Regions from separate parts of the Paeniglutamicibacter sp. ZC-3 genome, predicted to be linked through region 1. Evidence: riboswitches for the same ligand, from Rfam matches in the RefSeq annotation. Region 1 holds a riboswitch; each other region holds the start of a gene.
The links. A riboswitch is a leader RNA that binds a small molecule or an ion and turns the genes downstream of it on or off. The one in region 1 is predicted to bind S-adenosylmethionine.
Positions count from the first base shown of each region.

Region 2: it holds a riboswitch for S-adenosylmethionine, as region 1 does, so the genes downstream of both, OIU93_RS01790 (methylenetetrahydrofolate reductase) here and OIU93_RS09395 (O-acetylhomoserine aminocarboxypropyltransferase/cysteine synthase family protein) in region 1, are expected to answer to the same signal.
Region 3: it holds a riboswitch for S-adenosylmethionine, as region 1 does, so the genes downstream of both, OIU93_RS02620 (hypothetical protein) here and OIU93_RS09395 (O-acetylhomoserine aminocarboxypropyltransferase/cysteine synthase family protein) in region 1, are expected to answer to the same signal.
Region 4: it holds a riboswitch for S-adenosylmethionine, as region 1 does, so the genes downstream of both, OIU93_RS02680 (hypothetical protein) here and OIU93_RS09395 (O-acetylhomoserine aminocarboxypropyltransferase/cysteine synthase family protein) in region 1, are expected to answer to the same signal.

Region 1 covers NZ_JAOYTG010000007.1:8,319-14,095, reverse strand. Annotated here, with positions in the region: gene OIU93_RS09410 (aromatic ring-hydroxylating dioxygenase subunit alpha) at 1-1,244, shown strand, start outside; gene OIU93_RS09405 (ferredoxin reductase) at 1,271-2,707, shown strand; gene OIU93_RS09400 (histidine phosphatase family protein) at 2,845-3,396, opposite strand; SAM riboswitch class I at 3,529-3,624, shown strand; gene OIU93_RS09395 (O-acetylhomoserine aminocarboxypropyltransferase/cysteine synthase family protein) at 3,790-5,163, shown strand; gene OIU93_RS09390 (CoA-binding protein) at 5,163-5,663, shown strand.
Region 2 covers NZ_JAOYTG010000001.1:402,032-407,808, reverse strand. Annotated here, with positions in the region: gene OIU93_RS01800 (ABC transporter substrate-binding protein) at 1-115, shown strand, start outside; gene OIU93_RS01795 (ABC transporter permease subunit) at 115-1,902, shown strand; SAM riboswitch class I at 2,289-2,405, shown strand; gene OIU93_RS01790 (methylenetetrahydrofolate reductase) at 2,509-3,435, shown strand; gene metE (5-methyltetrahydropteroyltriglutamate--homocysteine S-methyltransferase) at 3,490-5,777, shown strand, end outside.
Region 3 covers NZ_JAOYTG010000001.1:581,631-587,407, reverse strand. Annotated here, with positions in the region: gene OIU93_RS02630 (DUF222 domain-containing protein) at 1-159, opposite strand, end outside; gene OIU93_RS02625 (VIT1/CCC1 transporter family protein) at 355-1,458, opposite strand; gene OIU93_RS02620 (hypothetical protein) at 1,699-1,971, opposite strand; SAM riboswitch class IV at 1,990-2,101, opposite strand; gene OIU93_RS02615 (DinB family protein) at 2,114-2,692, opposite strand; gene OIU93_RS02610 (sodium:solute symporter) at 2,820-4,346, opposite strand; gene OIU93_RS02605 (cupin domain-containing protein) at 4,507-5,082, shown strand; gene OIU93_RS02600 (VanZ family protein) at 5,163-5,777, opposite strand, start outside.
Region 4 covers NZ_JAOYTG010000001.1:599,601-605,377, forward strand. Annotated here, with positions in the region: gene OIU93_RS02665 (Nramp family divalent metal transporter) at 1-247, opposite strand, end outside; gene OIU93_RS02670 (zinc-dependent alcohol dehydrogenase family protein) at 423-1,478, opposite strand; gene OIU93_RS02675 (agmatine/peptidylarginine deiminase) at 1,708-2,736, shown strand; SAM riboswitch class IV at 2,846-2,978, shown strand; gene OIU93_RS02680 (hypothetical protein) at 3,001-3,285, shown strand; gene OIU93_RS02685 (PDR/VanB family oxidoreductase) at 3,305-4,312, opposite strand; gene OIU93_RS02690 (aminotransferase class I/II-fold pyridoxal phosphate-dependent enzyme) at 4,309-5,460, opposite strand; gene OIU93_RS02695 (amino acid ABC transporter ATP-binding protein) at 5,499-5,777, opposite strand, start outside.

The DNA of each region.
Region 1 (5,777 bases):
CAGAGCAGCTGGCCGAGATCACCGAGTTGTTCGACTTCCGCCGCGAAGGCCATTCCCTTGACGCGCCGTTCTACACCGATCCGGCGATCTTCAAGATCGACATGCAGGCCATTTTCGGCGAACACTGGCTCTTTGCCGCAAGCGTCGCCGAGCTCCCGGAACCGGGCGACTATGTGACCGTCGACTACGGGCCCTACTCCCTGATCGTGCTGCGCAACGACGAGGGCGGCGTGAACGTCCTGCACAACGTGTGCCGCCACCGCGGCGCGCGCGTGTTGACCGAGTCCACCGGAACCACGGGGAACCTGGTGTGCGGCTACCACTCCTGGACCTACGCCCCCAGCGGAGACCTGATCCACGCTTCCGCACCCGGGGAAACGAAGTTCGACAAGGGCTGCTTCGGCCTCAAGCGCGCCCACGGCCGCGAATACGCCGGCCTGATCTTCGTCTGCATGGCCGAGGAACCGCCGGCCGACTTCGACGAAACAGCGAAGATCTTCGAGCCCTACCTGGCCCCGCACGACCTCTCGAAGGCAAAGGTCGCCTACCAGCAGAACATCATCGAGGAGGGCAACTGGAAGCTCGTCATGGAGAACAACCGGGAGTGCTACCACTGCGACGGGCACCCGGAACTGGCCTGTTCCCTCTTCCCCACCTGGGGTTTGACCGAGGGCCTGATCCCGCCGCACCTCGAGGAGGTGTGGGACCGCAACACCGAGGCGCAGGCCGCGCTCGAAGCCCGCTGCCGGCGCTACGGCATTCCCTACGAGGTCGTTGAGGAGCTAGACACCCGGGTGGCTGGCATCCGCATCTCGCGCGAGTCCCTCGACGGCGACGGCGAATCGTTCTCCCCCGACGGGCACCGGCTCTCCAAGAAGCTGCTCGGGGACCTGCGCGACTTCCGCCTCGGCCGCTGCTCGATGCACCTGCAACCCAACAGCTGGTTCCACTTCCTCGGCGACCACGTCATCACCTTCGCAGTGTTCCCCGTCAACGAGCACCAAACCCTGGTGCGCACCACCTGGCTGGTCGCCGACGACGCCGTGGAAGGCGACGACTACGACCTGGAGAAACTCACGCACACCTGGAAGCAGACCAACCTGCAGGACAAGGAATTCGTCGAACTCTGCCAAAAGGGAGCCGGCAGCCCCGCCTACGAACCAGGGCCGTACATGAAAAGCGAATACCAGGTCGAGGCATTCATCAACTGGTACATCCAGCGCGTGCAGGAACACCTGTCGTGACCATGACCACGACCGAGCCCACAATCATGACCGAGACCACGACCACGACCATTACCGCGCCCCACCAGGAGCCACAGCGCATCCGCGGCCTGGAAATGCCGTGGAACCGCGTGCTGGGCAGCACCGAGGGACCGGCCAGTGCCGCGCGCGCCCTGGGCCCCTGGCACCCGCAGGAGTTCCTGGCCGAATGCGTCGAGATTGTTCCGGAAGTCGGTGGAATGCTGACCTTCGTGTTCCGCCGCGCAGACGGCGCGCCCCTCGCGTTCCGCCCGGGTCAATACGTGAACATCGCCTTCCCCGTGAACGGCGAGGGCGGGGACCCGATCGACCGCAGCTACTCCCTGTCCAGTTCGCCCACGAAACCGTGGACCTTCGACATCACGGTGAAGCGAGACCCGGCCGGCCGGGTCTCGCCGTGGGTGCACGAAAACGTCGGACCCGGCACGGTGCTCGAGATGCTCGGACCCGTCGGCGCCTTCCACCTGCCCGACGCCGACCGGCGGGCGCGCTACCTCCTGCTGGCCGCGGGCTCCGGCATCACCCCGATCATGTCCATGCTGCGGACCATCCACTCGCTGCCCGGACAGGCCGACGTGGTGGTGCTCTATCACGGTGCCGCACCCGGAGGCTTCGCCTTCCACCAGGAACTGGGCTACATCGCCACCGTGGATTCGCGCGTCACCGTCCACTTCTCCCTGGGCGACCGCAGCGCGCCCGCGGACTGGGAAGGCCTCACCGGACGGCTGACCACCGCGATGCTGGACGAGGTGGCGCCAGATGCCAACGGACGCCAGGTCTATGCCTGCGGCCCCGAGGGCTACCTGAACAACGTGTCCGAACTGCTCGCCGCAGTCGGCGTCGACGACACCTCCATCCACATGGAATTCTTCTCCGGAGACTGCGAGACGACCCTGGAATACCAAGCGGAGGTCGCACTGGCTGAGGAGATTGCCGAGGAAATCGCGGAGGAAATCGCCGATTCCGCGGAGGACTACTACGAAAGCCAGCCTTCCGCCCTGGGCATGTACGAACCGGCCTACGACGACGAGGGCCCGCTGGAGGCCACGGGACTGCCGCTCCAGGCGGCCGATCCCGACTTTGCCGAACCAGACCCCGTCGATTCCGAGGTTCCGGCCGCCGAGGCAGAAACAGCGGAACCCTCCGCCCCCGACGTTTCGGCATTCGACACCGTCGGCACCGGAAGCCTCACCCTGTCCTTCATGCGCACCGGCATCAACGTGCGCATCGACCCCGAGGAGAAGATCCTCGGCATTGCCCAGCGAGCCGGAGTCAGGATCGGCGCCAACTGCCAGGAAGGCATGTGCGGCTCCTGCAAGATCGTGAAGCTTTCCGGTGATATTGAGATGAACCACCAAGGCGGGATCCGCGCACGGGAGATCGAGGCCGGCAAGTTCCTGCCGTGCTGCTCGACCGCGCGGACCGATCTGGTGATCGACGCCTAGCTGGCTGGTTCCAGGAGGTGACGTCGGAAGCATGGATGGCGGGCATGGAGGTCATCGGCCCTCCCGGCGCAAGGCCAGGGGGTCGTCAAGGACGTTCCAGCCATGCCAACGTGGTTCATGTTGGAGGGCGGAATTTCCTAGTGTGCGGCGGCGGACAGGTGCCGCTGCAGCAGGCTGATGTCCACTTCGACGATCTGGCCATTGCGCAGCGGTTTGGTTCGCACGCCTCCCTGCAGCTCATCAACAGTCAGTCGGATCAATGTCCCGTGGGCCACGGCAATGATGTTCTTGCCCTCGTAACGCAGCACCAGCTCACTGAGGGCGGAAATCCCGCGCTTCACCACGTCTTCCTCGGGCTCTGCCGAGTGCAGCAGGAGGTCGATCTCCTCGCGGGGCAGGTCGCGGACCACACGGCCTTCGGCATTGCCGTAGTGGCGTTCCTGGAGACCGCCCAATTTTTCGGTCAGCGTCAACCCCAGGTCATGCCCGATGAGTTCCGCCGTTTCCGCTGCGCGGCCAAGCGTCGATGAGACCAGTACATCCCAGTGGCGGGTTGCCAGTTCCCGGCCCGCGCCACGTGCCTGCTCACGTCCCAGCTCATTGAGCGGAATATCCGTCTGACCCTGAAGTCGACCTTCGGCATTCCATGCCGTTTCACCGTGACGGACCAAAACCAAGGTTGCACTCATGGCCACAAGCCTAACCCGGCAGGAACGCCGCCGGGATCCGGTGCAGATCCTTCGATTCCCATCCCCCCCGGACGCAACCTAAGCACACATTCTTTGGCTACAGGCAATTTTCTTGCCACAATGGATCCCAGACCCCCATCCCGAGCGGCCGAGAGATCTGGCTTTACGACGCCGCAGCAACCTTCCACACTCCGGTGGACAAGGTGCTACCGCCAGAAACGATGGAGAACGCACCAGCGATCTTGGGTGTCGATGCGCCCGCAGGGAAACCCCTCCCCTAGGGCACTTCGGCACCGCATTCATCCGGGAGAAGCACCACCCGCCCCACCACAGGCGAGGACAGTCCGCACCCAGGGCTGCCCCAGCCGTATACGCAAGGAGTCAGCCACCCTCATGGCCGAACACCAATTTGGATTCCGCACGCGCGCGCTGCACGCCGGCGGCACCCCTGACGCCGAGCACGGCTCGCGCGCCGTTCCGATCTACCAGACCACGTCGTTTGTCTTCAAGGATTCCGACGACGCCGCGAACCTCTTTGCGCTGCAAAAGTACGGCAACATCTACTCCCGCATCGGCAACCCGACGGTGGCGGCATTCGAGGAGCGCATCGCCTCCCTCGAAGGCGGCATCGGCGCGGTGGCCACCGGCTCGGGCATGGCAGCTGAATTCATCACCTTCGCCGCACTTGCAGGCGCCGGGGACCACATCGTGGCCTCCTCCAAGCTCTACGGCGGCACCATCACCCAGCTCGACGTGACGCTGCGTCGATTCGGGGTGTCGACGACCTTCATCGACTCCACGGATCCGGCCGAGTTCGCCGCCGCCATCCAGGAAAACACCAAGGCCGTCTACACCGAAGTCGTGGCCAACCCCTCCGGCGACGTCGCCGACCTCAGGGGCCTGGCCGAGGTCGCCCACGCCGCGGGCCTCCCGCTGGTTGTCGATTCGACCCTCACCCCTCCGTACCTGTTGCGCCCGATCGAGCACGGTGCCGACATCGTTATCCACTCCGCCACCAAGTTCCTCGGCGGCCACGGCACCACCCTCGGCGGCATCGTCGTGGAGGCCGGCACCTTCAACTGGGGCAATGGCAAGTTCCCCGCGATGACCGAGCCCGTGGCCTCCTACGGCAACGTCTCCTGGTGGGACAACTTCGGCGAGTACGGCTTCCTGACCAAGTTGCGCAGCGAGCAGCTGCGCGACATCGGACCGGCACTGCCGGCACAGTCCGCGTTCCAGCTGCTGCAGGGCGTCGAGACCTTGCCCCAGCGCATGGACTCGCACCTGGCCAATGCCAAGGCCGTGGCCGCATGGCTGGAGGCCGACCCGCGCATTTCCTACGTGAACTACGCAGGCCTGCCCTCCCACCCGCACTACGAGCGTGCCCAGGAGCTGTTGCCCCTGGGCGTCGGCTCCGTGTTCAGCTTCGGAGTCAAGGGCGGCCGCGCCGCCGGCAGTGCCTTCATCGAGGCATTGCAGCTGGCCAGCCACCTGGCCAACGTCGGGGACGTGCGCACCCTGGTGCTGCACCCGGCTTCCACCACCCACCAGCAGCTCTCCGCCGACCAGCTGGTTGCGGCAGGCGTTCCCGAGGACCTGATCCGCTTCTCGGTGGGACTGGAAGACATCGATGACATCCTCTGGGACCTGGACCAGGCCCTGACCGCTTCGCAGCTGGTGGCCGACGCCCCGGCCGAGGAAGCCTACGACGGGGCAGCCTGCTCCATCGACGCCGCCCGCGCGGCCGCCGTGACGGGAGCCAAGTAATGAGCAACGCCGTGGAAACCCGCACCTGGGAAGGCCCGAACGCAGCCGAACGCCTCGAGATCCTGCGCAACACCAAGTCGATCGCGATCGTGGGCGCTTCCAACAAGCCCTCGCGCGCCAGCTACTTCGTGGCGACCTACCTGTTGTCCTCCTCCAAGTACAAGGTCTACTTCGTCAACCCGGTGCTCGATGAGATCCTGGGCCAGCCGGTCTACAAGTCGCTGGCCGACCTGCCGGAGACACCGGACCTGGTGGAGGTCTTCCGCAAGCACGACGACCTGCCCGGCGTCCTGGACGAGTCGATCGCCGTGGGGGCCAAGACCCTGTGGCTGCAACTGGGTTCCTGGCACGAGGAGGTCGCGGCCAAGGCCGAGGCCAACGGCCTGAATGTGGTGATGGACCGGTGCGTGAAGATCGAACACGCACGCTTCCACGGCGGGCTGCGCCTGGCCGGGTTCAACACCGGCGTCATCTCCTCCAAGCGCCAGCTGCTCGCCTAGCAAGACAGTCTGCCCCATGCGAAGGGTCCGTGCCCGAAACCCCATGGTTTCCGGCACGGACCCTTCCCATTGGAGGGAACCCGCGGGACGGCCCGAGCGATTCCCGTAGGCAAC
Region 2 (5,777 bases), on a different contig from region 1:
AGTGCCGCTTTTGCACGAACGCGTTATCCAGGGCGAATCGGCCAGGGTCCGCGATGTTGAGCGCGACCCCCGCGAACGTGCGCTGATCACCAACCGCACGGAAATCGCCGACTGATGGCGCGCACGGCCCCGGCAATCAACGCACTTTCCCGCCTGCTGGCCCTTGCCGCGGTGACGGTCGTGATCGGCCTGCTGCCGTGGCTATCGGGCAGCAAGCCCGAATACACGATCCTGCGTGCCCGCTATGCGGATCGGGAAGCGACACCGGAAACCCTGGCGATGATCCGCGACGAGCTCGGCCTGGACCGCGGCCCGGTGGCGATCTTCCTGGCCTGGGCCGGCGGGGTGGCCCACGGCGACCTGGGAACCTCGTGGATCACCAACACCCCGGTGGGTCCCGGGACTGTCTCCGCCCTGGGCGTCTCGTTGACCCTGATGGGATGTGCGGTGGCGGTGGCGGCAGTTCTGGCCGTGCTGCTGTGCGTCCCTGCGGTGGCGCGCGGTCTGGCCGGAAAGCCGGGCAGCGGATCCGGGGCCGTTGCGGCGGGAATCACGGCGCTGCCGGAATTCCTGTTGGCCGCCATGCTGCTGATTGTCGGGGCCGTCTTGCTAGGGTGGTTCCCGCCCTACGGCTGGCAGGGGCTGCACCACGCGGTGCTGCCGGCGCTTTCGCTCGGGTTGCCCGCCGGCGGGCTGATCGGGCGCCTGGCCTCCGAAGCCATCAGCGCCGCCTTCGCGGAGAAGTGGGTGGCGACCTGGCGGCTCTCCGGGGCGCGCCGCGGCCAGCTCACCGCGGCCGTGCTGCGCCGGGCCATGCCATCGGTGACCAGCCAAGTCGGCCTGGTCCTGATCGGGTTGACCGGCGGGGCAGTGGCTGTGGAAAAGGTCTTCGCGATCCCCGGTTTGGGCCGGGCCATCCTGGGCGCCGCCAGCGCCCAGGACATTCCGGCGCTGCAAGCCGGGGTGCTGGCGCTGTTGCTGCTGGCCGTCATCGTGGGTTCGGCCTGCGCTGCGGTGCGCCTGCTGTTGCTGGGCAGGGCACTTCGCTCCGGTACGGTTCCGGCGCCGGAGACCATGCGCTTAACCCGCCGGCGGGAGATGCTCCTGCCGCTGGTGGTGGCCTCGGCGCTGGTGCTTTTGGTCGTAGCCGGACTGTTGCGCGACCCGTTCGCGTCCGAGCACGCGAGGCTGGCTGCCCCGAGCCTGGCCCTGCCCTTCGGAGCCGATGCCAGCGGACGCGACCTATTGGCCAGGGTGGGGCATGGTGCGCTGGCGACCTTGGGGACTTCCCTGCTGGTGGTGCTGGTTTGCCTGGTCCTGGGGCTGGTCATCGGGCTGTTTCCGCATGCGGCAACCGGTCCGGTGGAGGTCGCCAACGCCGCCCCGCCGATCCTGGTGGGCCTGATGGTCGCGGTGGTCACCGGCCCGTCGCTGCTCGGCGCCGCGATCGCGGTCGCATTGGTGGGCTGGGCACCGCTGGCGGCGCACGCGGCGGCCCTGGGACAGGAAGCGCGGGCCCGGCCGTTCGTGAAGATCCTCCCGGTGCTGGGCGTGGGCCCGGCTCGGATCCTGTTCAGGTATGTCCTGCCGGCGATTCTTGGTCCGGTGTTCAGGCACGCCATGCTGCGGATTCCCGGGATCGCGCTGGCGCTGGCCTCGCTGGGATTCCTGGGGCTGGGGCCCCGGCAGCCCACCCCCGAGTGGGGGCTCATCCTGGCCGAGGGAATCAACTACGTTGAAAGGGCGCCGTGGACGGTCGCCGCTCCCGCCGCCGCCCTGGTGCTTACCTCTGTCCTGGCGGTGTCGTTCTCCGGCCTGAACTGGACTCGCCGCCAGGGCAACCCCGGGAACGATGCCCCGATCCGCGAAGGGCACAAAAGTACTGCCTCGTCCGGCGAGTAACCCCCTGCGCAGGGGGAGCGGCTTCACGAAAAAGGGATCAGGGTCATCGCGGTGGGGTCGCAACTCCGCCCCGGCAGTCCGTCAAGACCGTGGCACCACGGGTGAAAACCATTCCCCCACCCTCGAATCCCGGCACCGGAAACCGGTCGCGAGCACGCCACTCCTTCGCGTCACATTGGCTTCACGGAAGTCCCGCGGCGTCATGCCGGAGCCGGGAATCCCCGACGATACACCGAAAAACGCGAATGGACGGCCGTAACAATGTGACCGCGGCAGACCAGCGAAAATGACGCCGTATGGACACATGAAGTGATTTTGCCCTTCGTGACGGCTGTGCCGGCACGCTCCTTGCACGTGCCCTCCAACCTGTTCCAAGATGAATACATCAACCATCAAGAGCGGCTGAGAGATCTGGCTCGTTGACGCCGCAGCAACCATCATCCGATGGATTCCCTTCCCTGGGACTCCATCGGCGAGGGTGCTACTGCCAGAAGCGATGGAGCCGCTTCAGCGTTCACTCATCATCGCCGCAGGACGTCCGTGACGGATCCCTGGGGCTTTTGTGGCGATCCCTGATGCCTCCCTCGAATCGACGAGGAGACATGCATGAGTATTGGAACGACAGCCGCACCGCCGTCACTGTCCTACGAGTTGTACCCTCCGGCGAACCGCGACGCCGCCGAGGGAATCTTCAACAGCATCCGGGCCCTGGAGGCGACGGATCCCGACTACGTGTCGGTGACCTATTCGGGGTCCCCGGCACGCCGGAACGCGTCCCTTGAACTGATCGAGCACTTGATCCAGAACACCCGCCTGCGCCCGCTGGCCCATCTGACCTGTGTGGGGGAGAGCCGCGAATCCCTGCAGAACCTGATCCGCCACTTCGTTTCCCTCGGGGTCCGCGGGGTGCTGGCGCTGCGCGGGGACCTGCCGACGGACCCCGAGGACTGGCGCGGCGAATTCCCCTTCGCCCGCTACCTGATCGAGCTGATCCGCGAGGTTGAGACCGACCACTCGGCCGCCCTGGCCGGAGGAAGACTGGGGGTGGGTGTCGCCGCCTACCCGATCCGGCACCCCGAATCCCCATCCTTCGAACACGATGTGGAGGTGTTGCTGGCCAAGGAGCGCTCCGGGGCCAACTACGCCATCACCCAGGTCTACTTCCGTGCCAATGAGTACACCAACCTCGTGGATTCGGCCCGCCGCGCTGGGGTCACCATCCCGATCATCCCCGGCGTCATCCCGCTGAACTCGGTCAGGCGCCTGAACCGGCTGGCCTCGATGGCCGGGATTGCCCCGGACCCGATCCTGGCCCACGCGCTGGAAACCGCCGGCTCGGATTCCGAGCGCCACCGCATCGGTGTGGACGCCGCCGTCACCCTGGCCCGGAGGGCCTTCGACGACGGAGCACCGGGCGTGCACCTGTACACCTTCAACGACCATCGCGGCTCCCTCGATGTCATCGAGCAGCTCGAATTGCCGCGGACCCGCGCGCAGGCCAGCAACACCTGGGCCACCCGCGCCGCCGTCTAGACCCACCCACCTTTCCACCACTTTCCACCACGCCAGAACAACAGGAGAACCATCATGACGAAGCCATCCTTCCCGGCAGCATCCATCCTCGGCTACCCGCGCATCGGACCCAACCGCGAGCTCAAGAAGGCCCTCGAAGCGCACTGGGCCTCACGCACCGACGAGGCGACGCTGCACGCCGCGGCCCGCCAACTGCAGAACGCCAACCTGGCCAAGCTCACCGGTCTCGGGCTCAAGCCCGATGACGCCTCGCTGCCCGGCGACTTCGCCTACTACGACCAGGTGCTCGACGCCACCGTCGCCCTCTCGGCCCTGCCCACCCGCTTCGCGGACCTGGCAGGCGAGCACGGCGCCATCGACACCGCAGGCTCCTTCGTGCTGGCCCGCGGCGACGAATCCCGTGCGCCTTTGGAAATGACCAAGTGGTTCGACACCAACTACCACTACCTGGTCCCGGAAATCGGCGAAGCCACCCCGATCAAGGCCAACGCCGCCGTCCTTCTCGAGTCCTTCGCGGCACATGCGGCCAATGGCAACACCATCCGCCCCACCCTGGTCGGCCCGATCAGCTACCTGCTGCTGGCCAAGGCAGAGGACGGCGCTCCCGCCGGCTTCGACCCGCTCTCGCGCATTGACGAAGTGGTCAACGCCTACGGCGAGATCCTTGCCGCCCTGGCCGCCGCCGGCGCACCGTGGGCGCAGCTGGACGAGCCGGCCCTGGTCACCGACCGCGGCGCCGCCCTGGCCGTCCCCGGCGCGCTCGCCGAGACCGTCTACTCCAAGCTGGCCGCCGCCACCGAGCGTCCCGCACTGTTCGTGAGCCTGGGCTACGGCACCGCCGGGGACATCACCCGCCCGGGCGCCACGCAGGGCTTGTTGGCCCGCGCCGGTGTCGATGCAGTACACGCCGACCTGGTCCGCGGTGCCGTCCCCACCGCCGAATTCCTGGGCGATCTGGCCGGCTCAACCCTGGTCGCGGGCATCGTGGACTCGCGCAACATCTGGCGCAACGACCTGGCGGCCTCGCTGGGCACGCTCGCCGCGCTGCGCGCCGAGGTCGAAAAGGCAGGCGGCACCCTGGCCGTGGGCACCGCCACCTCGCTGCAACACGTTCCGCACGATGTGGCCCAGGAAGCGAACCTGCCGGCCCACCTGCCCACTTGGCTTGCCTTCGCCAACCAGAAGGTCGCCGAGGTCATCACCCTGGCCAAGGGCCTGGCCGAGGGCGAGTCCGCGATCGCCGCCCAGCTCTCGGCCGCCGAATCGGCCATCGCGCACCGCGCCGGATTCGCCGGGACCACCGTGGCCTCGGTGCGCGAGCGCCTGGCCAACCTCACCACCGCCGATTTCTCCCGTTCCGTCGCCGAGACCCGCAAAGCCGCCCAGGAAAGCGCCTTGGAGCTGCCGCCGCTGCCGACCACCACCATCGGCTCGTTCCCGCAGACTTCCGAGGTCCGCACCGCCCGCGCCGCGCACAAGGCCGGCACCATCGACGACGCCGCCTACGACGTCTTCCTCAAGGCCGAGATCGAGCGTGTCGTGCAGCTTCAGGAACGCCTGGGCCTGGACGTGCTGGTGCACGGCGAGGCCGAGCGCAACGACATGGTCCAGTACTTCGCCGAGAACTTCGACGGCTTCACCGAGACCGAGAACGGCTGGGTGCAGTCCTACGGATCCCGGGCCACCCGTCCCTCGATCCTCTGGGGGGATGTCTCCCGTCCGGCAGCCTTCACCGTCCCGTGGATTTCCTACGCCGCCTCGCTGACCAACAAGCCGCTCAAGGGCATGCTCACCGGTCCGGTGACCATCCTGGCCTGGAGCTTCATCCGCGACGACCAGCCGCTGGCCACCTCCGCCAACCAGGTGGCCCTGGCCCTGAGGGATGAGATCGCCGACCTGCAGGCCGCGGGCATCGGCATCATCCAGGTCGACGAGCCGGCCCTGCGCGAACTGCTGCCGCTGCGCGCCACCGACCAGGCCAAGTACCTGGGCTGGAGCGTTGACTCCTTCCGCCTGGCGACCTCCGGGGCCACCGATGCCACCCAGATCCACACCCACCTGTGCTACTCGGAGTTCGGCGAGATCATTGAGGCCATCGACGCCCTGGATGCGGACGTCACCTCGATCGAGGCAGCCCGCTCCCGCATGGAGGTCACAGCGGATTTGACCGAGTTCGGCTACTCCCGCGGCATCGGCCCGGGCGTGTACGACATCCACTCCCCGCGCGTGCCCTCCACCGCCGAGGTCGCCGAGCTCATCGACATCGCGCTGGCCTCCCTGGATGCCAAGGCGCTGTGGATCAATCCCGACTGCGGCCTGAAGACCCGCGGCTATGCGGAAAC
Region 3 (5,777 bases), on a different contig from region 1:
CAGGGACAGGATCCCGTCGGTGCCGGTGCGGGCCAAGTGTTCGGCAACCAGTGCGTCCATGTCCGCCCCGTCGTGCAATAGCGCATCGTAGCCCAGGTCCCTGACGGCACCACCGGTGGTGCCGTCAGAAGGGGTACCGCTCGATGACGTCGTTGCCATACTTCAATTTTAGAACCAGTCACCGACAATTGGAAGATATTTTCATGAATATTAGAAAATGTGTTCTAGTAAGGATCGTGGGCGACTGCGTTCCCGGCGAGTGCCATCCCGTTCGGGCACAGCGAGGAAAGAGTGCCGCCGGATCCCCGATCCATGAAAGTGGCGGCACGTGCCGGTGTCCCTGCAGTGGTGCCGCTAAGCCACGGAGCTGCCGAAGAGCAGTCCGAGGACGTAGGTGACCGCGGCGGCGCCCAAGCCGATGGCCAGCTGCCGCAGTCCGCGCTTGGCCGGGGAAGCGCCGGAAAGCAATCCGACCACGCCCCCGGTCGCCAGCAGGGCGATGCCCACCAGCACGGCGGAGAGCAGGATCGCGGGGGTGCCTTCCATGCCGAAAATGAACGGAAGGATCGGGATGACTGCCCCGGAGGCAAAGAAGCAGAAGGACGCGGAAGCCGCACCCATGGCGGAGCCGATTTCCTCGTGTTCCCGGCTATCGGCGGCAACCGTGAGCTCGGACCGGAGCGACGTGGAGGGGTTGCAGTCGCAGGAGTAGATGCCCATGCGTTCGGCGGCCCGGTGTGCTGCGTCCTCGTCGCTCATGCCTCGGGCCTTGTAGACCAAAACCAGCTCGTTGGCATCCAGATCGAGGTCCGGCGCCGCGGCCAGGGTCACCTCCGTGGGCTTGGAAGCCGAGAGCAGCTCGCGCTGGGAACGCACCGAGACGTATTCGCCCGCGGCCATCGACAGGGCCCCGGCCAGCAGCCCGGCAATGCCGGAGAAGAGCACGAAGGAGGTTGCCACGCCCGTGGCGCCGATGCCCATGACCAAGGCCAGGTTGGACACCAGGCCGTCGTTGGCTCCGAAGACCGCCGCCCGGAAGTTGCCTGAAAGCCGGTTGCGGCCGCGGGTGGCCAGGCCGCGCACGACCTCCTCGTGGACGAGTTCGTCGGCGGCCATCTGGCGACTGGCATCGGTGTCTGCGGCATAGGGGGAGTTGCCCTCGGCGCGCTGGGCCAGGGCCAGGACGAAGACCGAGCCGAAGTGCCGGGCCAGGAAGCGGAGCATGGTGCGCCGGATCGAGGGCCGGGTGCGCTTGTCGGCGTTCTCGCCCAGCAGCGAGCGCCAGTGTTCCTCGTGTCGGGTTTCGGCGGCTGCCAGTCCCAGCAGGACTGCGCGTTCCTCACCCTGGCGCTTGTTGGCCAGTTCGCGGTAGACCGCGCCCTCGGCGATTTCGTCGGCCAGGTACTGGCGCCAGCGCTTGATCTGCGCGTGAGTGGGGGTCGGCGCTTGTTGCGTCATGCTCTCATCCTCATGTGGGCGTTCACGGCCTCGGGAGGCCATGCGATGGAGAGGCCCAGCAGGATTTCTTTTTGGGTACGTTGAGCCTCGGGCCACCAATGTGTGGACCGAAGGTCTCGTTCGCCCGGGCCGGGCTGGATTGCCCGTGGCCCCGGGTGGATTGCCGGGTTACAACGCTGTAACCAGTATGTCGACGCACCGCTGTCCCGCCGTGCCGGCGGGTCTGGGAACTACTCCCCTTCAACCCACGAGTGTAGCCGTTGGCAGGACAAGTGAAAATTCGTTGAGACTAAAAAACAACGCCTGTCCGGCGGGCTTTCCGGCCCGGGGGATGCGCACCGACAGCTCCCTCGCGTGGGCGTCGAAGCGCGGCGAGCCGACGGCATTGGCCAGGGCCGCGGCCAGCGAAGGTGCGTCCGCAACGTGGTAGCTGTGCCAGGATCCGGCAAGGCGCAGCTCGACGACCGCACGGTGGACATCGAGCAGGGGCAAAACGGGGATGGAAGGTGCCATGTGGGGGCGAAAGCCTTTCGTGAGCTCTTGCCGGGGCCAAGTGGTCCGCGACCGCTTCTTCATCCGAACCACCCATGAACCTGGGGTTGGTGCGCGTCTGAGTCGGAGCTTGCCGACGCGTCTCGTGAAGCTGTGGTCCACTTTACCGTGATTCGGAGGCCCGCAAGATATTTGCGTGCAATTGCGTCCAGGCAGCGGGGTCGTAGGGAGGAATGTTGGTGTTGTCCCGGCGCATCCCGGTGGAACCGTCGATGAGCTCCCGCACGATGTCGGCATGGCCCGCATGGCGTGCGGTCTCCACGTTCATGTGCAGCAGCAGGCGTCCGAGCGTGGTGTCGCGTTTCTCCGGCACCCACCAGGAAACCGTGGCCGGTGCATCCAGGGGGAGGGCTGCGATGTTGTGGTTTGCTGCGGCGATGGCGCGGCGGTAGAAATCGAGGATCTCGGAGCAGGGGACATCGGCGGGCACCCACATGTCGGCGCTGACTTCCGGATCGGCCATCAGCGCGTCGTGGCGTTCATCCTCGACCGTGAACCCGAGGCATTCGACGAAGTAGCCGTACTCGACGGTGGCCAGATGCTGGATCAGGCCCAGGATGTTGGTGCCCGTCCCGACCATGGGGCGGGTCATTTCCTGCTCGCTGAGGCCCTCGACCTTCCAGAGCATGGCTTCGCGCGTGCTGTCCAGGTACGTGGTGAGGTGGTCCTTGAGATTGTCCATGCGGCCCAGCCTAGGAGCGACGGGGCCCGCCGGGGAAGGGCTGCGGCGAAAGGAAGGAGCCCGTCTTCGCGCGCAGTGCGCGGAGACGGGCTCCCTTCGGGATGCGGTCCGTGCCGTGAATCCGGTGCTAGCGGCCGGCGATCTCGTTGAGTTCCGCGCCCTCGGCGTCGGCATGGCCGGCGACCCGGGCGTTCCAGCGGGTGATGACCGCCGCGGAGGTGGGGCGCGTGATCAGGGAGACCACGATGAAGGTCAGTGCCGAGGCAATCAATCCGAAGTAGATTGGCTCGTTCGCGTAGATGCCGTCAAAGCGCTGTTCGGCCTGGATTTCCAGGACGATCATGGTGCCCAAGGTGACAATGGTTCCGGCAGCCATCGAGGCGGCGGCCCCCAGCCCGTTCCCGCGCTTCCAGACCAGCCCGCCGATGATGGCCACCAGCAGGCCGCCCACCAGGATGTCGTAGGCAATGGTCAGTGCCGCGACCACGTCGGAGACCATGATGGCCAGCACGATCGAGACAATGCCCAGCAGCAGCACCCAGATGCGGTTGGCACGCACGTCGTGCTCCGGGTTTTCGTTGGTGTTCACCTTCACGTGCCTGCCGAACCAGCTGGCCACGAACGGGGTGACGTCGGTGCGGGCCACTGTGGCAGCGGCAATCAGCGCGCCGGAGGCAGTGGACATCATGGCTGCCACAGCGGCCGCCAGCACCAGTCCGCCGACGGCGACGGGCAGCAGCTGAGTGGCGACCTCCGCGTAGACCACGTCCTTGTTGGTGTCAGCGCCGATGATCTCCGGCAAGGCGACCTTGGCGGCCATGCCGATGATGGCGCCGGCTGCCCCGTAGAGCACGCAGTAGATGCCGGCGGTGGTGCCGCCCCAGCGGGCCACCTTCGGGGTCTTGGCGGTGAACACGCGCTGCCAGATGTCCTGGCCGATGAGCAGGCCCAGGGTGTAGACCACGAAGTAGGTGATGATCGTCTGGACGCCGATGCCGGTGAAGCTGAAGAACTCCGCCCCGACGCGTTCGCGGATCCCTGACATGCCGCCGGCTGCGTTCAGTGCGAAGGGCAGCATCAGGAAGAAGATGCCCACGGTCTTGATGACGAACTGGACCTGGTCGGCCAGGGTGATCGACCACATGCCGCCAATGGTGGAGTAGATGACCACGATGACCCCGCCGATGGCGATGGCCAGCCAGCGCTCCCAGCCGAACAGGACCACGAAGATCGTCGCATAGGCGCTGGTGGAGGTTGCGCAGAGCATCAGTGTGTAGGCGAGCATGACGATGCCCGAGGTGTTGGTTGCCGACTTGCTGCCGTAGCGCAGGGTGAGCATCTGCGAGACGGTGAAGATCTTCAGGCGCTGCAGGGTGGGTGCGAAGAGCAGCGAGAGCAGGATGACGCCGGCGCCGATGGCCACGACCAGCCACATGCCGGAGATCCCGAACTTGTAGCCCAGGCCGACGCCGCCGACGGTGGAGGCCCCGCCCAGGACGACCGCCGCCATCGTGCCGGTGTACAGGAACGGGCCGAGCCGCCTGCCGGCCACGAGGTAGTCGCTGCTGTTCTTGGTGCGCGATTTTCCCCACCAGCCGAAGATGAGCATAGCCGCCAAATAGACGGCAACGATCGTGCCATTGATGAATTCCATGGGGGAGCCTTTGCTGGGAATGAACTGGGGTGCAATTCTGGGATGCCTAGGGGTAAACTTTTGTTGTTCTACAGGCTAATGTGAGGTGTCGCACACGTCAATTGCACCTAAGCTGTATGAACGCAATATTTCCCTCGAGCCCACCTGGAGACCCGCGCCGATGAAAGCCCTGCCCGTTGAGCCCAGCAGTGCTGCCCTCGCCATCGGCTCGCGGATCCGGGCGGCGCGTCATGCCCAGCGTCTGACCATTGACCAGATCGCCGAATCCACGGGCTTGACCAAGGGTTTTCTCTCCCGGGTGGAGCGCGATTTGACCAGCCCCTCGGTGGCATCGCTGGTGACCCTTTGCCAGGTACTGTCCCTGGAGGTCGGGGAGCTTTTCACCCAGCCGGACACCCACGTGGTCAGGCTTGCCGAGGCCCCGCGCATCTCACTGGGAGGCGAAGGAATTGTCGAAAGGTTGGTGACGGCGCGTTCGGAGCGGCGCCTGCAGGTGATTCGCGCCGTCATTGCCCCGCACGGCGAGGGTGAAAAGGAGCTCTACTCGGTGGATTGCGAGGTGGAGGTGCTCCATGTCCTCTCCGGGCGCTTTGTGCTGATTTTCGCCAACGAGCGCCTTGACCTCGACGCGGGGGACACCGTGACTTTCCCGGGGCGCGAGCCGCACAGCTGGAAGAATCCAACGGGCGAGGAAGCCATCGTCACCTGGACGCTGGTCCCCGCCGCGTCGCGTTAGGACCCGTTGCCCAACCCGTGGACGAAACCCGCGGAAAAGACCTCCAGCCGCCACCGTCCGCTGGCCGCTTGTGTTCGGGCTTAGCCGGGGACATTGTCCTTCGCCGTGTTCCCTGCCAGCTGTGCGGGTACTGAGTGCATGGAGAGGGCCGCGGCGTCCCGCGGCGGCGCGTAGCGCAGGGGAGAGGCCACGAAGACCCCGGTCAAAAGCAGGGCGAACACGGTCCCGATCGTGCAGATCCGTGTCATGACCGCGGTCGTCCTCGCCTGAAGCCGGTGCCGTGCCAGGTCGAGCAGGCCGATCCCGGCCAGTCCACCGGCGGTGTTGACGACAAGGTCGGTGGCATCCGAGCTCCCAAGGGCCAGGACGTACTGGATGACCTCCAGCGCCGCGCTCGCCCCGGCGACCGCGCCCGCGGCCTTCCACCACTGCCGCGACGGTGCGAGCAGGCCAAGGTAGAGGCCGAAGGGCACGAAGAGCAGGATGTTCGCGACAACTTCGAAAGGTGCGCTCGCCCCGAACCCTGAACCGGGAGCGAACGGGACCAGCTTGAGCTTGCGAAGCACGCCCCCGCCGAGGTACGGGACTTCGAGCTTCCACAGCACGATCCAGGCGAGCAGGCAGAGATAGGCAACGAACAGCGCGAGCAGCAATTTGCGCCCGCCCTCTCGGGACGGATTCTTTTCCACAGCAGA
Region 4 (5,777 bases), on a different contig from region 1:
ATACCTTGATGAAGGTGGAAGCCAGCACCAGCCAGAGCAGCATGAAACCTGCCTTGGCACCGAGCGTGGTGGCGGTGAGCAGCTCGCCGGAACCGACGACGGCGGCCGATGTGATCATGCCCGGGCCAAGGAACTTGAACCTGTCCCGCCAGCGGGTGGGCGGGTCCATGATGGACCGGGGATCCAACGCGTACGGGTCGACCGTTTCGTCGCCCAGCGGGCGCGACTCGGGGGTGGTGATAGACATACCGCTCCTTTGAGGTGTGCAACCGGCCTTGAAAGGCCGAAATCATCGGGGGTTCCCCGGCGGCCTCCTGTGCCGGCCGGGTATTGACCTCAATTGACGATCGCCGAGAGAACCAATAAGTATGATATTAGCCACGCACCTCGGAAACAAATCTACGTCCGCTCCGGCCCCCAGATTACGGAATGAGCATCACCTTGATGGCCCGACGCTCATCCATTGCCCTGTACGCCTCCGGAGCCTGCTCGAGATCCATGACCGAGTCGAAGACCAGGCCCGGGTTGATGCTCCCTTCCAGCACGTCGACGAGCAGTTCGGGAAGATAGGCGCGGGTACTGGCGGCCCCGCCAGCCACTGAGATGTTCTTGGAGAACAGCACTGACATCGGCAGCGGGTCATCCCCGTGCGGGACGCCCACGAAGCCCAGGGCACCGCCGGGCCGGGTGCAGCGCAACGCCTGGTCCATGGATTCGGCGGTGCCGACGCATTCGAGCACGGAGTCCGCCAGCACACCCCCGAGCAGCTCGCGCACCTTCGCCGCCGCCTCGGCGCCGCGCTCGGCGACAATGTCGGTGGCCCCGAACTCCCTGGCCAGTGCCGCGCGGTCCGAGTGCCGGGACATGGCGATGATGCGCGTGGCGCCCAGTCGCTTGGCCGCGAGCACCCCGCACAAACCCACGGCCCCGTCACCGACCACCACCACGCTCCGGCCAGGCTCGACACGGGCCCCGAGGGCTGCGTGGTGGCCGGTGCCCATGACGTCCGAGAGCGCCAACAGCGACTTGGACAGCGCTTGGTCGGGCTCCGTGACCCCGGGGACCGCGACGAGCGTGCCCTCGGCATTGGGCACCCGCACCATCTCGCCTTGCCCGCCGTCCACGGGCAGCCCGTGCTCGTCCACCCCGCCCCAATGGGCCCGGTGTTCGCAAGCGACCTGGACGCCGTCGCGGCACGGAGGGCAGGCGCCGCAGCTATTGGCCCAGGGCGCCACCACGAAGTCGCCCACGGCCAGGGTTGAAACCCCTTCGCCGACCGCCTCGATGCGGCCGATGAACTCGTGGCCGATGCGCCGGGGCCTGGGCGTTTGGCTGACCCCGCGATAGGGCCAGAGGTCCGAGCCGCAGACGCACGAGGCGGTGACGCGCACGATGGCGTCGGTGTCGGCGAGCAATGTCGGCTCGGGGCAGTTTTCGACGCGGATGTCCCGCGGTCCGTGGATCAGGGTGGCGCGCATGTGTTCCTCCGCAAAGTGGTGGGCCGGCAATGGTTCCACTCTATGCCCAGCCTGCTGCCGCTACTCGGATACCAGCGCTGGCTTCCCGCGGAGAGGCGCACACCCCTTGCGCACGCTCCGGTCAACCAGCATAATAAATGAACGATATTCATTTAGCGTGATGGCCATCCCATGCACCTTGTCCGGCGCCGGCGTATCGCGCACCACCTACCAAGCAGGAGCACACACCATGAGTTGGTCAATGCCCGCCGAGACCTCGGCCCAGAAGCGCGTCTGGATGGCCTTCCCCCACGAGGGATACACGCTGGGCGTCACCGGGGCCGAGGCCCACGCGGCTCGCTCGACCTGGGCCAACGTCGCCCACGCGGTGGCCGGGTTCGCCCCGGTCGTCATGGTGGTGGACCCCGCCGACGTGGAAATTGCCGCACGCTATCTCGATGAGCGCATCGAGGTCCGCACGGCCGAGCTCAACGACGCCTGGATGCGCGACATCGGGCCGACCTTCGTTACCGACGAGCACGGCGGGCTCGCCGCGGTGGACTGGGTGTTCAACGGCTGGGGCGCCCAGGACTGGGCTGCCTGGGACAAGGACGAGAAGATCGGTGCCATCGTGGCCGAGTGGGCCGGCGCGCCCCGCATCGCCTCGACCCTGGTCAACGAGGGCGGCGGCATCCACGTCGACGGGCAGGGCACGGTGCTGGCCACCGAGACCGTGCAGCTGGATCCCGGGCGCAACCCCGGCATCACCAAGGCCGAGGTCGAGGAGGAGTTCGCGCGCACCCTGGGCGCCACCAAGGTACATTGGCTCCCGCGCGGGCTGACCCGCGACAGCGAGGAATTCGGCACCCGCGGACATGTGGACATCGTGGCGACCATCCCCTCCCCCGGCACCGTGCTGGTTCACATGCAGGAGGACCCCGAGCACCCGGACTACGCGGCCAGCCGGGAAATCGCCGCGTCCTTCCGCGGCGCCACCGACGCCAGGGGCCGCGAATTCACCGTGATCGAGGTCCCTGCCCCTGCGACGCTGCGCGACACCGAGGGGTTCGTGGACTACAGCTACATCAACCACCTGGTCGTCAACGACGGGGTGGTGGCCTGCACCTTCAACGACCCCAACGACGAAAAGGCCCTGGCCGTCCTGGCCGACGCCTACCCGGGGCGCAAGGTGGTGGGCGTTGATGCCCGCGAGCTCTTCGCCCGCGGCGGCGGCATCCACTGCATCACCCAGCAGGAGCCGATGCCGACGGTGAAATGAACCCCCCTCTCGGGAAGGCAGGGTCACTCGCCGTCACAGATGACCGTTTGTTGCTCCCCGCACGCCCGCGCTGGCAAAGTGTCCCCGCTTCGCCGTAGGGTTGGATCAGCTTCACGAGTTCTGGTTGCCGCCTAGGCATAGCTCCGACTAAAACAGACGCCAACCCCATAGTTGCACGGTGGGTGGTTCGGATGACGAAGCGGCCCTGTCGCGCATCCCGCACGAAAGGGCAAGGACAACGAACCCCAAGGACGTGTGCACATCATGTACGGCCCCACCCTGACTTCCGCCCCCACGGATAACCCGCTTCCGCGCTTCACCGGCGACTGGATCACTGCTTGGCTCCGCCTCGACGCGGACACCGACCTGCTGCACATTGGCGCGGGTCCCGACGAGTGGGTGCTCGAGGCACTGGCCCCGCACAAGCTCTCGGCCGCATTGGTCGGCCGCGGCCCCGTCGAGGTCCAGTTCAACCCCGAGCTGCTGGTTCTCCTGCTGCCCGGGGCCCACGAACTGGTCGGCAGCTCGTTCTTCCGCCTGCGCGCCTGACGCCCCGCCGGGCCTGGTGCTAGATGTCCAGCACCAGGCGCCCGCCCTTGCAACGCGACACGCAGATCATCATGGTGTCGCCGGCCTCCCGCTCCTGATCGCTGAGCAGCGAATCGCGGTGGTCGATCTCCCCCGCGACCACCGGGGTCTCGCAGGTCCCGCAGATGCCCTCCCGGCAGGAGTTCAGCACCTGCACCCCGACTTCTTCCAGTGCGGTGAGGATGCTGGTGCCCACCGGAACCTGCACCTGAAGGCCTTCGGTCGTCTCTACGGTGAATTCATGGTCTCCCGCGGCAGGCGCGCTCGCGGCCGCGTCGGCGACAAAGCGTTCAAAGTGGAACCGTGCGGGGTCCTGCCAACCGGTGGTGAGCGTGGCGATGTAGTCCAGCAGCGGGCCGGGGCCGCACACATAGGCGTGGAATCCCGCCGCCGGGCCGCCGAGCAGCTCGCCCAGGGGATAGAGCCCGGATTCGTCGTCCGCGTGCACGTGGACCTTCTCGCCGTACTGTGCCAGTTCGCCGGTGAAGGCCATGGAGCTGCGGCTGCGCCCCAGATAGACAAGGCGCCACGGCACCCCGGAGGCCTCGGCCGCGCGCAGCATGGGCAGGATGGGCGTGATGCCGATGCCCCCGGCGATGAACACGTATTCGGGTGCGGGCCCGAGCGCGAAATTGTTGCGCGGGCTCCTGACGCGCAGCTGCTCGCCGGGCTTCAGTTGGTCGTGGATGTAGGCGGATCCGCCGCGGCCGGCGGGCTCCCGCAACACCCCCAGCCGCCAGCGCGGCTCCCCGGGGGCGGAGCACAGGGAGTATTGGCGCAGCAGCCCGTTGGGGAGCATGACGTCGATGTGCGATCCCGGACTCCAGTCCGGCAGGGCGAGCCCGTCCGGGCGGGCAATGCCCAGGGAGAGAACCGATTCGGATTCCCGCCGGATGTCCACCACGTCCACGACGAAGAACCCGTCCTCGCTCGTCTGGCTGGTCGCCACCGGTTCCTCGATGATGTGCTTTTCACTTGTGCTGATCACGATGCACCTCCAGTGCTGTGGATTGGGTGGGTGGTGAGTACTGTCTGCGGCGTTTGAGGGGGCCGCGCCGCTGCCGGCTCGTCCAAGGCGGCCAGGATTGCGAGGGAGGCCAGACGCGGGCCAATGGTCACCCGCACTCCCGCGCCGTCGAAGGCCCGGACCGACACCCCGTGCGCGGCGCACGCGCGTTCGATGACGGTCGCCAGCCGGCCGTCTTCCGGGATCCAGAGGAAGTTGCCTCCGCTGCATGGGACGCCAATACCGCGGGCCTCCAGTTTCCGGTGCAGGAATTCGCGTTCGCCCGCCACCGCGGCCACGGTGCCGAGCAGGTAGTCGGTGTCGGCGAGGGCCGCCACGGCGCCGGCCTCTGCCACCGCGCTCAGCCCAAAGGGCGGGGCCACCTTGCGAATGGCGCGGACGATGTCCTCCCCTCCCAGCAGGTATCCGGCCCGCGCCCCGGCCAGGGCATGGGCCTTGGAGAAGGTCCGCAGGATCACCAGGTTCGGGTACTTGGGCAGCAGCATCAGGGTGTCGCCACTGGATTCGGAGAACTCGATGTAGGCCTCGTCGAGCACCACGAGCACCCGGCCCGGAACCCTCGCGAGGAAGGATTCGACTTCGTTGATCCCCAGCACCGTTCCGGTGGGGTTGTTGGGATTGCACAGCAGCACCACCGCGGTGCGTTCGGTGATGGCACGGAGCATGGCCTCCGGGTCGTGGCGATGGGCCGCGTCCAGCGGCACCTGGACGCCCCGGGCCCCTGCCAGCGTGACCAGGATCGGATAGGCCTCATAGCTGCGCCAGGCGTACAGCACCTCGTCGCCCGGCCCGGCGAACGCGGCAAGGACCTGGCCCAGCAGGGCCAGGGACCCTGCCCCCACCGCAACCTGGGTGCCGGGCAGCCCGAGCGTGTCGGACAGCGCGGCCACCAGCCGGTCCCCGGCCAGGCTCGGATAGCGGTTGGAGCGTTGCACGCTGGCCGCCATGGCCGCAACGGCAGCGGGCGAGGGCGACATCCAGGATTCGTTGGAGGAAGCCACCCACCGCACCTTCCCCGCGGCCGGCGAGCGCGAATAGTTCGGCAGCAGGTTCACCAGGTTGCGCGGCCGTGGTGTCGCCTCGCGTGCGCCGGATTGCTCGTGGGACATCTGGTCCTTCCTTCTCCGGGTGGATTCCATCGACGCCCTTAGGCCAAGACCTTGGACAGGAAGGCCTGGGTTCTGGGTTCGCGGGGGTCCTCCAGGACCTGCCTGGGGCTGCCGGATTCCACCAGCTGCCCGTCCGCCATGAAGTGCACGACGTCCCCGACTTCCTTGGCGAAGCCCATTTCGTGGGTCACCACGATCATGGTCATCCCCGAAGCCGCCAGGGAAGTCATGACCTCCAGCACCTCCCCCACCAGCTCCGGGTCGAGCGCGGAGGTCGGCTCGTCGAAGAGCATGAGCTTTGGCTTCAGGGCCAGGGC